DNA from 3 places in the Rhizobium hidalgonense genome. Region 3 is predicted to be linked to each of the others. Evidence: predicted binding sites of a transcription regulator. Region 3 holds the regulator's gene; each other region holds the start of a gene.

Region 1 (3,279 bases), 340 kb from region 3:
GCGAGATCGGCGCGCGACACCTTCATCACCTCGGTCGCCTTGGCGAGCTGCTCCAGCTCGCCGGCTTCAAGGCCGATATGCAGCGTGCCGTGAATGACGGCGATCGTCGCCGGCACCGCACCCTGTTCGCGGATGATCGCCTCGACGCTGCGGGCCATCTCGATATTGCCGGGATAGGGCATGCCGTGGGTGATGATCGTCGATTCCAACGCCACCAGCGGCGCGCCGCGCTGCTTGGCGCTGGCGACCTCCTTCGAATAGGCGATCGGTAGAAGAGGGGAGATGGGCTTGGTCATGGTCTTGTCCTGTGATCGCCAGAGCATGATGCCGAAAAGTGTAAGCGTTTTCGGACTACATCATGCTCAACTATTTAACTGCGGTTTCAATGCAGAATTCTGACCTGGGGAACAAGTGCAAGGGCCTCGTTCAACAGATCCGATGTCATATTTTCGTTGACGGCGTGCCGTGACTGCACCGTCAGTGCCGCCGCCGCGGTGCCGTAGCGGACGGCTTCCTCGAGGGGCAGGCCCGATATCAAGGCGGCAAGCGTCCCGGCTGCAAGAGAATCGCCGGCACCCGTGACATCGGCGACCGTGTCGGCGACCGGCGGCTGCAGCGTCACGGCCCGACCGTCGCTCAACGCGATGAGCTCGCGGCGGCCGCGGGTGACGACGGCGTTCCTGATGCCGATCTCGTTCAGGAGTGGCGGCCAGCCGTCGGCATTCTCCGGCTGCTGGCCCGTAAGAGCTCCGGCTTCCGCCTCGTTCAGGAAGAGATAGTCGATATCGCCGATGCAGGGCTTCAGCCTGACGACCTTGGCCGGCGAGATGGCGATCGCCGCCACGGGCTTTGCCAGGGAATGCGCCTTGGCGACGATTGCCGCAATCGTCTCTTCCGGCAGGTTGGCATCGAAAAGAATCAAATCATGGGCGGCGAAGGCCTCTCGCACCCAGCGAATGGAGAGACGTCGCGGCACGAAGAAGCGATAGAGATCCATGTCGGCAAGGGCGATTACCAGATTGCCGTCCTTCTCGATGATTGCCGTATAACTCGGCGTCTTGCGGTCGAGGAAGACGAACGGCCGGTCGTCGATGCCGGCGAAATCGGCGGCTTCACCGACGGTCTCGCCAATCGGATCGCCGCCGCGCGGTGAAATCATCGTCACCTGAAAGCCGAGCCTTGCAAGGTTACGCGCTGCGTTGAAGCCGCCGCCGCCCGGTTCCTCAAACCAGGTTCCGGGATTGCTGGCGCCAGGCGCCGTCTCGCCGGAGATGCGGCCGCGTCTATCGATATGGGCACCGCCGAGAACGAGAATCTTTCCGTTCATTTCAGCCGCTCTCCTGAGGCTTGAGAAGCGAATCGATGCGATGCATCTTTTCCGATGCATGCCGGCATTTCAGGCGTAAGCCGTTGCTTTGCATTGATAAAACAAAAATAGAACACGGACCGTTTTACCTTTTTCTTTCAATTGTTTGATCGCCTATTGCGGGAATAGAACAAATAGGGTACAAACTCGACATTGCTTGGGCGGCTTCAATAACCTAAAGGTGGATCGGATGTCTCAGAATTCATTGCGGCTGGTAGAGGACAAATCGGTGGACAAAAGCAAGGCGCTTGAAGCGGCACTCTCACAGATAGAGCGGTCGTTCGGCAAGGGCTCGATCATGAAACTCGGTTCCAACGAGAATGTTGTCGAGATCGAGACGATCTCGACCGGCTCGCTTGGCCTCGATATAGCCCTCGGCGTTGGTGGTCTGCCGAGGGGCCGTATCATCGAAATTTACGGGCCGGAAAGCTCGGGTAAGACGACGCTTGCGCTGCAGACCATTGCCGAAGCGCAGAAAAAGGGCGGCATCTGCGCCTTCGTCGACGCTGAACACGCTCTTGATCCGGTCTATGCCCGCAAGCTTGGCGTCGATCTGCAGAATCTGCTGATCTCTCAGCCCGATACCGGCGAGCAGGCACTCGAAATCACCGATACGCTGGTGCGCTCCGGCGCCGTCGACGTACTGGTTGTCGACTCGGTCGCCGCACTGACGCCGCGCGCCGAAATCGAAGGCGAGATGGGCGACAGCCTGCCCGGCCTGCAGGCCCGTCTAATGAGCCAGGCGCTGCGCAAGCTCACCGCTTCGATTTCCAAGTCGAACACCATGGTGATCTTCATCAACCAGATTCGCATGAAGATCGGCGTCATGTTCGGTTCGCCTGAGACAACGACGGGTGGTAATGCGTTGAAGTTCTACGCCTCCGTGCGCCTCGACATCCGCCGCATCGGCGCGGTCAAGGAGCGCGAAGAGGTGATCGGCAACCAGACCCGCGTCAAGGTCGTCAAGAACAAGATGGCGCCGCCCTTCAAGCAGGTCGAGTTTGACATCATGTATGGCGAAGGCGTTTCCAAGACCGGCGAACTGGTCGATCTCGGCGTCAAGGCCGGCATTGTCGAGAAGTCGGGCGCCTGGTTCTCCTATAACAGCCAGCGTCTCGGCCAAGGCCGCGAAAACGCCAAGACCTTCCTGCGCGACAATCCGGATCTGGCCCGCGAGATCGAACTGTCGCTGCGCCAGAATGCCGGCCTGATCGCCGACCGCTTCCTGCAGAATGGCGGACCGGATCCCGATGACGGTGACTCCGCTGCGGAAATGTGATTTTCGCACGCGCTTCTTCTAAAAATTGAACCGGCCGCATTCGTGATCAGAATGCGGCCGGTTTTGTTTGTCTGCTGGACAGTGGCGGAGGCGAACGTTAAAAGCCGATGGATTTAGATTTACCTGCCTCCGGCAGCATTGAAGGGCATAGCATGAGCGGTGTGAACGATATCCGGTCGACATTCCTCGACTATTTCAAGAAGAACGGTCACGAGATCGTCTCGTCGAGCCCGCTTGTGCCGCGCAACGACCCGACGCTGATGTTCACCAATGCCGGCATGGTGCAGTTCAAGAACGTCTTCACCGGTCTGGAGAAACGACCTTATTCGACGGCGACAACCTCGCAGAAATGCGTGCGCGCCGGCGGCAAGCATAACGACCTCGACAATGTCGGTTATACCGCGCGTCACCTGACCTTCTTCGAAATGCTCGGCAACTTCTCCTTTGGCGATTATTTCAAGGAGAATGCGATCGAGCTTGCCTGGAAGCTCGTGACCGAAGGTTTCGACCTGCCGAAACATCGCTTGCTGGTGACCGTTTATTCCGAAGACGAGGAAGCAGCGACCCTGTGGAAGAAGATCGCCGGTTTCTCCGACGACAAGATCATCCGCATCCCGACCTCCGACAATTTCTG
Region 2 (3,279 bases), 1.6 Mb from region 3:
GTGGCCGGTGAAAACGCTGTTTTCAGCGCGCAGGATGACTTCGTCTTCCCTCACCAGCACCGAGCCAAACGGTTCGTCGCCGCGTTCCATGGCGGATTTCGAGAGCGCAATCGCCTCGCGCAAGAACGGCTCGTGGTTTTCCATCAGAGTCCCCCGAAAAAGCTAGAGCCGGATGATTTTGTCTTGAATCGGAGGGATTTCCAAGGGGCGCAATCAGATTCAAGTCGGCGCTTGCCCTTGCCGTTATGCCGCTGCCGTCAGCCTTTCGCCGGCGATCCTGTAAGAAATCGCCTCAGCGAGGTGAAGACGACCCACCGTCGGCTTGCCGTCGAGATCGGCCAAGGTGCGGGCGACCTTGAGGACGCGGTGGTAGCCGCGGGCGGAGAATTTCATTTTTTCGGCGGCGTCGCGCAGAAGCTGCAGGCCGCCGGCGTCGGGTTCGGCGAGTTTTTCGATCATTGATGTGGAGCAGCGGGCGTTGGTGCCGATGCCCTTGGCGCCGGCGGCCTCGAAGCGTTGCTGCTGGATCTCGCGGGCGCGGGCGACGCGCCGGGCGACGTCGGCGCTGGTCTCGGCTGCCATCGGCCGGATCAGATCGGCGGCGGAGACGGCGGGCACGTCGATGCGGATATCGATGCGGTCCATCAGCGGGCCGGAGATGCGGGCCTGGTAATCGCTCATGCAGCGCGGACCGCGGGCGCAGGTGTGGCCGGGTTCACCGGCCATGCCGCAGCGGCAGGGGTTCATCGCCGCGATCAACTGGAATTTAGCGGGATAGGAGACGCGGTGATTGGCGCGGGCAATGACGCATTCGCCGCCTTCGAGCGGCTGGCGCAGCGCATCGAGCGCCTGCGGCGTGAACTCGGGAAACTCGTCGAGGAAGAGCACGCCGTGATGGGCAAGCGAGGCCTCGCCCGGTCGGGCACGCAGTCCGCCGCCAACAAGGGCTGCCATGGTGGCGGAATGATGCGGAGTGCGGAAGGGCCGGCGGTCGGAGAGCTTGCCGCCGGTGAGCTGACCGGCGATCGAATGGACCATCGACACCTCAAGCAGTTCGGCGGCCGAGAGCGGCGGCAGGATCGACGGCAGCCGGGACGCCAGCATCGACTTGCCGGAGCCGGGAGGCCCGACCATCAGGAGATTATGGCCGCCGGCGGCCGCCACTTCGAGCGCCCGCTTGGCGCTTTCCTGGCCCTTGATCTCGGCCAGATCCGGCAGGTTGGCGGCATTGGCGCGGATCGACGCTTCCGGCCGCGTGAGCACCTGGGTGCCACGGAAGTGATTGGCAAGGGCAATCAGGCTGCGCGGTGCGAGAATATTGACCTCGGCGCCGGCCCAGGCGGCTTCGGCGCCGCTTTCAGCCGGGCAGATCAACCCCTTGCCGAGCGCATTGGCGCCGATGGCAGCCGGCAGCGCGCCCGATATGGCAGCGATCGTGCCGTCGAGGTTGAGTTCGCCGACGACGACATAATCCGACAGCGCATCGGCGGGGATGGCGCCAAGGGCGGCCATCAGCGCGAGCGCAATCGGGAGATCGAAATGTGAACCCTCTTTTGGCAGATCGGCGGGCGCCAGGTTGACCGTCACCCGCTTGGCCGGCAGCGCCAAGCCGGAGGCATGAAGGGCCGCCTGCACGCGCTCGCGGCTTTCGGCCACCGCCTTATCGGGCAGGCCGACGATCTGCATGCCGACCTTGCCGGGAGCGACCATGACCTGGACCTCGACCGGCACACCTTCGATGCCCTGAAACGCCACCGTACTGACACGCGCGACCATAGACCCATCCCCTTGCCCACGAATTCTTATATCGCCCACAACCCGTCAGGGCCAGCGGTTGCAATCTGGCATGGAAGCAAGAATAAAGCAAGAATAAAACAAGAACAATCAAGGAACGTAGTCGTATCGCCTGTGACCGAGGTTGTACCCGGTCACAGCGCGTAGGGTCACGCGGCAGGATCAGCCGCGCTTGCGCTCGATCGCATCCCAGAGCAGGCTGGCAATGTCAGCGCCGCCGAACTTTTTGACCTCGCGGATGCCTGTCGGCGAGGTGACGTTGATCTCGGTCATGTAATCGCCGATCACATCGATGCCGACGAGCAGGAAGCCACGCTCCCGCAGCGCCGGGCCGATGCGGGCGCAGATTTCCTGTTCGCGCGCCGTCAGTTCGGTCGCCTCGGCGCGGCCGCCGACATGCATGTTGGAGCGGCTGTCGTGCTCGGCCGGAACGCGGTTGATGGCGCCGGCGAATTCGCCATCGACCAGGATGATCCGTTTGTCGCCCTTGCGCACGTCGGGCAGATATTGCTGGGCGATGAAGGGCTCGCGGAAAAGCTGGCCGAACATTTCCAGCAACGAGGAGAGGTTGCGGTCGTCGCGGGTCGAATGGAAGACGCCGGCGCCGCCATTGCCGTAGAGTGGCTTCAGAATGATGTCGCCCATCTCGTCGCGGAAGCGGCGGATCTCGGCAGCATCCTTGGTGATCAGCGTCTTCGGCATCAGGTCGGCAAATTCGGTGACGAAGATTTTTTCCGGCGAATTGCGCACCCAGGCCGGATCGTTGACGACAAGCGTCTTCGGATGGATGCGCTCGAGCAAATGCGTCGAGGTGATATAGGCCATATCGAAGGGCGGATCTTGGCGCAGCAGCACGACATCCATGGTCGAGAGGTCGACGCGCTCGGGCGCGCCAAGCTCGAAGTGATCGTCCTTGACGTCGCGCAGCAGCATCGGCTCGACGCTGGCAAAGAGTTTGCCGTCACGGAAGCTCAGGCGCTCGGGCGTGTAATGGAACAGCTTGTAGCCGCGCGCCTGCGCCTCCAGGCTCATGGCGAAGGTGGAATCACCTGCAATATTGATGCTGGCGACATGGTCCATCTGGACCGCTACATTGGTGATCTTGGCCATTTCCGTCCCTCGCTGAATGCCGGACAGATGTAGGTCGGCGGGATATCAAACGCAACGGCCAATCGGGGCTTCCGATCGGCCGTTGTTTATGCTCGCATCGGCTGATCAGCGCGTTTCGAGAATGCGCATCAGCCGGCCGCGATAGCTATCGAGAATGACGGCAAGCACGATGACGGCGCCGATAACGATCGGCTTGATATTGTCGTCGGCGCCGAGGAGCTGCAATCCGGTCGACAGCACCTGCAGAATGCATGCACCGACCAGCGTACCGATGATCGAGCCCTTGCCGCCCGAGAGGCTGGTGCCGCCGATGATGACGGCGGCGATGGCGTTCAGCTCGTAGCCGATGCCGGCAACCGGGCTGCCGACATTGAG
Region 3 (3,279 bases):
ATCCTGCCCGGTGATACGGGCGCTTTTGCAGCTGCTTTGGTGACCGACGAACGGCGCGCCATCTCGAAGGCGACGACGGAGGCGCTGCGCCAGTCCGGTCTTGCCCATATCGTTGCGATATCGGGCCTCAACATGGCCCTGTCGGCAGGCATTTTCTTCGTCGGGTTCCGGATGCTGCTCAGCCTGTTTCCGGGCGTTGCTCAAGCCTATCCGACAAAGAAAATCGCCGCCGCCGGCGCGCTCATCGCCGTCACCGCCTACTTCCTGATATCAGGATTCGGAGTCTCGGCCGAACGCGCCTTCATCATGATGGCCATCATGCTGATCGCAGTCTTCTTCGATCGCCCGTCAATCAGCCTGCGCAATGTCGTCCTCTCGGCTCTTGTCATCATCGCCATTTCGCCCTCGGAAGTCCTGGGCCCGAGCTTCCAGATGTCCTTTGCCGCGACATTGGCGCTGGTATCGGGCTATCAGCTGTGGAAGGACCGGCGCATCCGCGAAAACGCTTTGCTGAAGCTGCCGATCATCAGGCCGGTCGTTGCGGTCGCCGGTTTCTTCGGCGGCGTCTTCCTGACCTCACTGATCGGCGGTTTTTCCACGGCGCTGTTTTCGATCGAGCATTTTCATCGCCTGACCGCTTACGGCCTGCCGGCAAACCTCGCGACGATGCCGATCATCTCCTTCATCGTCATGCCGGCGGGGCTGCTGGCGATGTTGCTCATGCCTTTCGGTCTGGACGCGCCGCTCTGGAAGGTGGTCGGCTTTGGCCTCGATATGGTGATTGCGGTTGCCAAGACGGTGTCCGGCTGGGGCGGCGATATTGGCGTCGGCCGTCTCCCCGCCTGGTATTTCGTCGTGGCGGTGGCAGGCTTTCTGCTGCTGACGCTGCTCCGCACCCGGTTGCGCCATGCCGGCACTTCGATCCTCGCCGCCTCGACGTCCATCGTGCTGCTTCTGCCGGTTCCCCGGCCGCCGGATCTGGTGATTTCGGAGGATGGCAGTCTGGTTGCAGTCGTCGCGGCTGAGGCAATGGCTTCCAATCGCGAAAACCCGCCGGATTTCATTTTCGACCAGTGGCAGCGAGCGCTGGTCCTGCCGGCGCATTACCCGCCGAAGATGCTGGATGGTCCCGCAATTCCGCCGGAGGGAGACGACCGCCGCGTCAGGCTTTCCCGCGATCAGCAGAATGAAGCGAGGACGGCGATGCGGGCGGCGGCCGCGGGCGGTGAAACAAACCGCTTTTCCTGCGTCAAGAGGGCCTGGTGTACATCGAGGCTTGGCAATGGCCGTATCGTCACGGTCATCGACAATGCCGCTTATCTCGGTCCGGCCTGCGATGCGGCCGATATCGTCGTCACATCAGTCCGCCTGCGTTTCAACAGCTGCCGTTCAGGTGGGACGCTTTTTACCGGTGAGACACTACGCAAAACCGGTTCCATCGAGCTGCGCTTCGCAGACACCGGCTTGGAGGTCGCAACGGCATTCGAAACCCTGTCACGGCCGTGGATGCGCCATCGCGCTTATGACTGGCGCAGCAACAGTTTTGTCGAATCTGGCCTGTCCAGTGTCAGTGATAGCGGCGAATGAGGCCGACGAGCTTGCCCTGCACCTTGACACGATCAGGTCCGAAGATCCGGGTCTCGTAAGCCGGGTTGGCCGCTTCAAGTGCGATCGAGGCACCCTTGCGGCGAAAGCGCTTCAGCGTCGCTTCCTCGTCATCGACGAGGGCAACGACGATGTCGCCTGGGCTTGCGGTGCTGCCGTTGCGGATGATCACCGTGTCGCCATCAAAGATGCCGGCGTCGATCATCGAATCGCCTTTGACCTCCAGAGCATAATGCTCGCCGGAGCCAAGCATATCGGCCGGAACGACGATATCGTGGGTGTTGTTCTGAATCGCCGAAATCGGCACGCCGGCAGCGATTCGGCCCATAACCGGCACCGAGACCGAGTTGCCGTTGTCAGCAACGGGTTTTACAGGCGAGGGAGCGGCGACCGGCTGGGGCTTGCCGAGGCTGCCCTCGATGACGCTCGGCGAAAAGCCGCGCCGGGGCTGGATGCTGGGGCTATAGGCCTCCGGAAGCCTGATGACCTCAAGTGCCCTGGCGCGGTTCGGTAGGCGGCGAATGAAACCGCGTTCCTCGAGCGCCGTGATCAGGCGATGAATGCCGGATTTCGAGGCCAGATCGAGGGCATCCTTCATCTCGTCGAAAGACGGCGGAACGCCGGATTCCTTCATGCGCTCATGAATAAAAAGGAGAAGCTCCTGTTGTTTGCGCGTGAGCATCGACGTCAGACCCCTGATTGAAACAAATCCAGAACAGACACTATATGTTCCATATGTGTTCCGCAAGTAGCTAATTTTCCGTAAAACTTGCCGCCAACTCGTTGAGATTTTTATTTTCATTCGCCGGATTGGCACACATGTCTTGCTTTGGGGGTGGCGCTGTCGCACATCTTTTGTCGTTTGAGGGAGGGATATCATGAACGAGCATTCCGCCATACCGCACCCGCTGGATCATGTCGTGCTGCCCGTCGTCAATATCGATCTGGCCCGCGAACGGCTAGGCAAGCTCGGCTTCACCGTTGCCGCCGATGCCCGCCATCCCTTCGGAACGGAAAATGCCTGCGTCTTCCTTGCCGACAAGACCTATCTGGAGCCGCTTGGTATTGCGAGCGTCGAGGAGAACGAGGCGTCGGCGCGGCAAGGCAATGTCTTCACCGCCCGCAACCGGGCCTTCCGCTTCCGTTGCGGCGAGGAGGGGCTTTCGGCGGTGGTTTTCGGCACCGCGGACGCCGGCCACGACCATCAGAGCTTCGCTGCCGGCGGATCGAGCGCCGGCGAGATGTTGCAATTCAGCCGGCCGATGAAAATGCCGGATGGTTCCAGGAGCGTCGGCAGCTTCAAACTGGCTTTTGCGGGCGATCTGCGGGCGCCCGATTTCTTTCTCTTTACCTGCCAGCGCATCAATCCCTTGCCGGCCGACCGCGGCGTGCTGGAGACGCATGCCAATGGCGCAACAGGCATTGCCGAGATCGCGCTGTGCGCGCCGGACCCCGCTGCATTCGCCGCCTTCGTCGGCCTTGCCGCGGCGCAATCGGTCGTCGAGAAGACCGGTTTCGGCGTCAATATCGCCGCCTCGAATGCAAAAATCAGCCTGATGACGCCGGAAGGGCTGGAGGCCTATTTCGAGATCGCCGTCTCATCCGCCGACCGCGGCCTGCGCGGCCGGGCTATCCTCTTTGCCGTCGCTGATCTTGCCGTGACAGAAGCGCATT

Evidence for each region. Region 3 encodes LexA, which represses DNA repair genes until DNA is damaged. Its sites were predicted from a motif close to TGTTCNNNNTGTGTTCNG; they were not measured.
Region 1: recA (recombinase RecA) is a predicted target of LexA. The motif match lies at 1,425-1,442, and genes of this name have one in related genera.
Region 2: FFM81_RS19445 (YifB family Mg chelatase-like AAA ATPase) is a predicted target of LexA. The motif match lies at 1,866-1,883, and genes of this name have one in related genera.

The regions. Positions count from the first base shown of each region.
Region 1 covers NZ_CP054027.1:2,040,006-2,043,284, forward strand. Annotated here, with positions in the region: gene FFM81_RS09685 (pseudouridine-5'-phosphate glycosidase) at 1-296, opposite strand, end outside; gene FFM81_RS09690 (carbohydrate kinase family protein) at 383-1,327, opposite strand; gene recA (recombinase RecA) at 1,557-2,645, shown strand; gene alaS (alanine--tRNA ligase) at 2,798-3,279, shown strand, end outside.
Region 2 covers NZ_CP054027.1:3,997,282-4,000,560, forward strand. Annotated here, with positions in the region: gene FFM81_RS19440 (nucleoside deaminase) at 1-144, opposite strand, end outside; gene FFM81_RS19445 (YifB family Mg chelatase-like AAA ATPase) at 244-1,776, opposite strand; gene gshB (glutathione synthase) at 1,957-2,904, opposite strand; gene FFM81_RS19455 (ABC transporter permease) at 3,010-3,279, opposite strand, start outside.
Region 3 covers NZ_CP054027.1:2,378,689-2,381,967, reverse strand. Annotated here, with positions in the region: gene FFM81_RS11380 (ComEC/Rec2 family competence protein) at 1-1,587, shown strand, start outside; gene lexA (transcriptional repressor LexA) at 1,568-2,287, opposite strand; gene FFM81_RS11370 (VOC family protein) at 2,484-3,279, shown strand, end outside.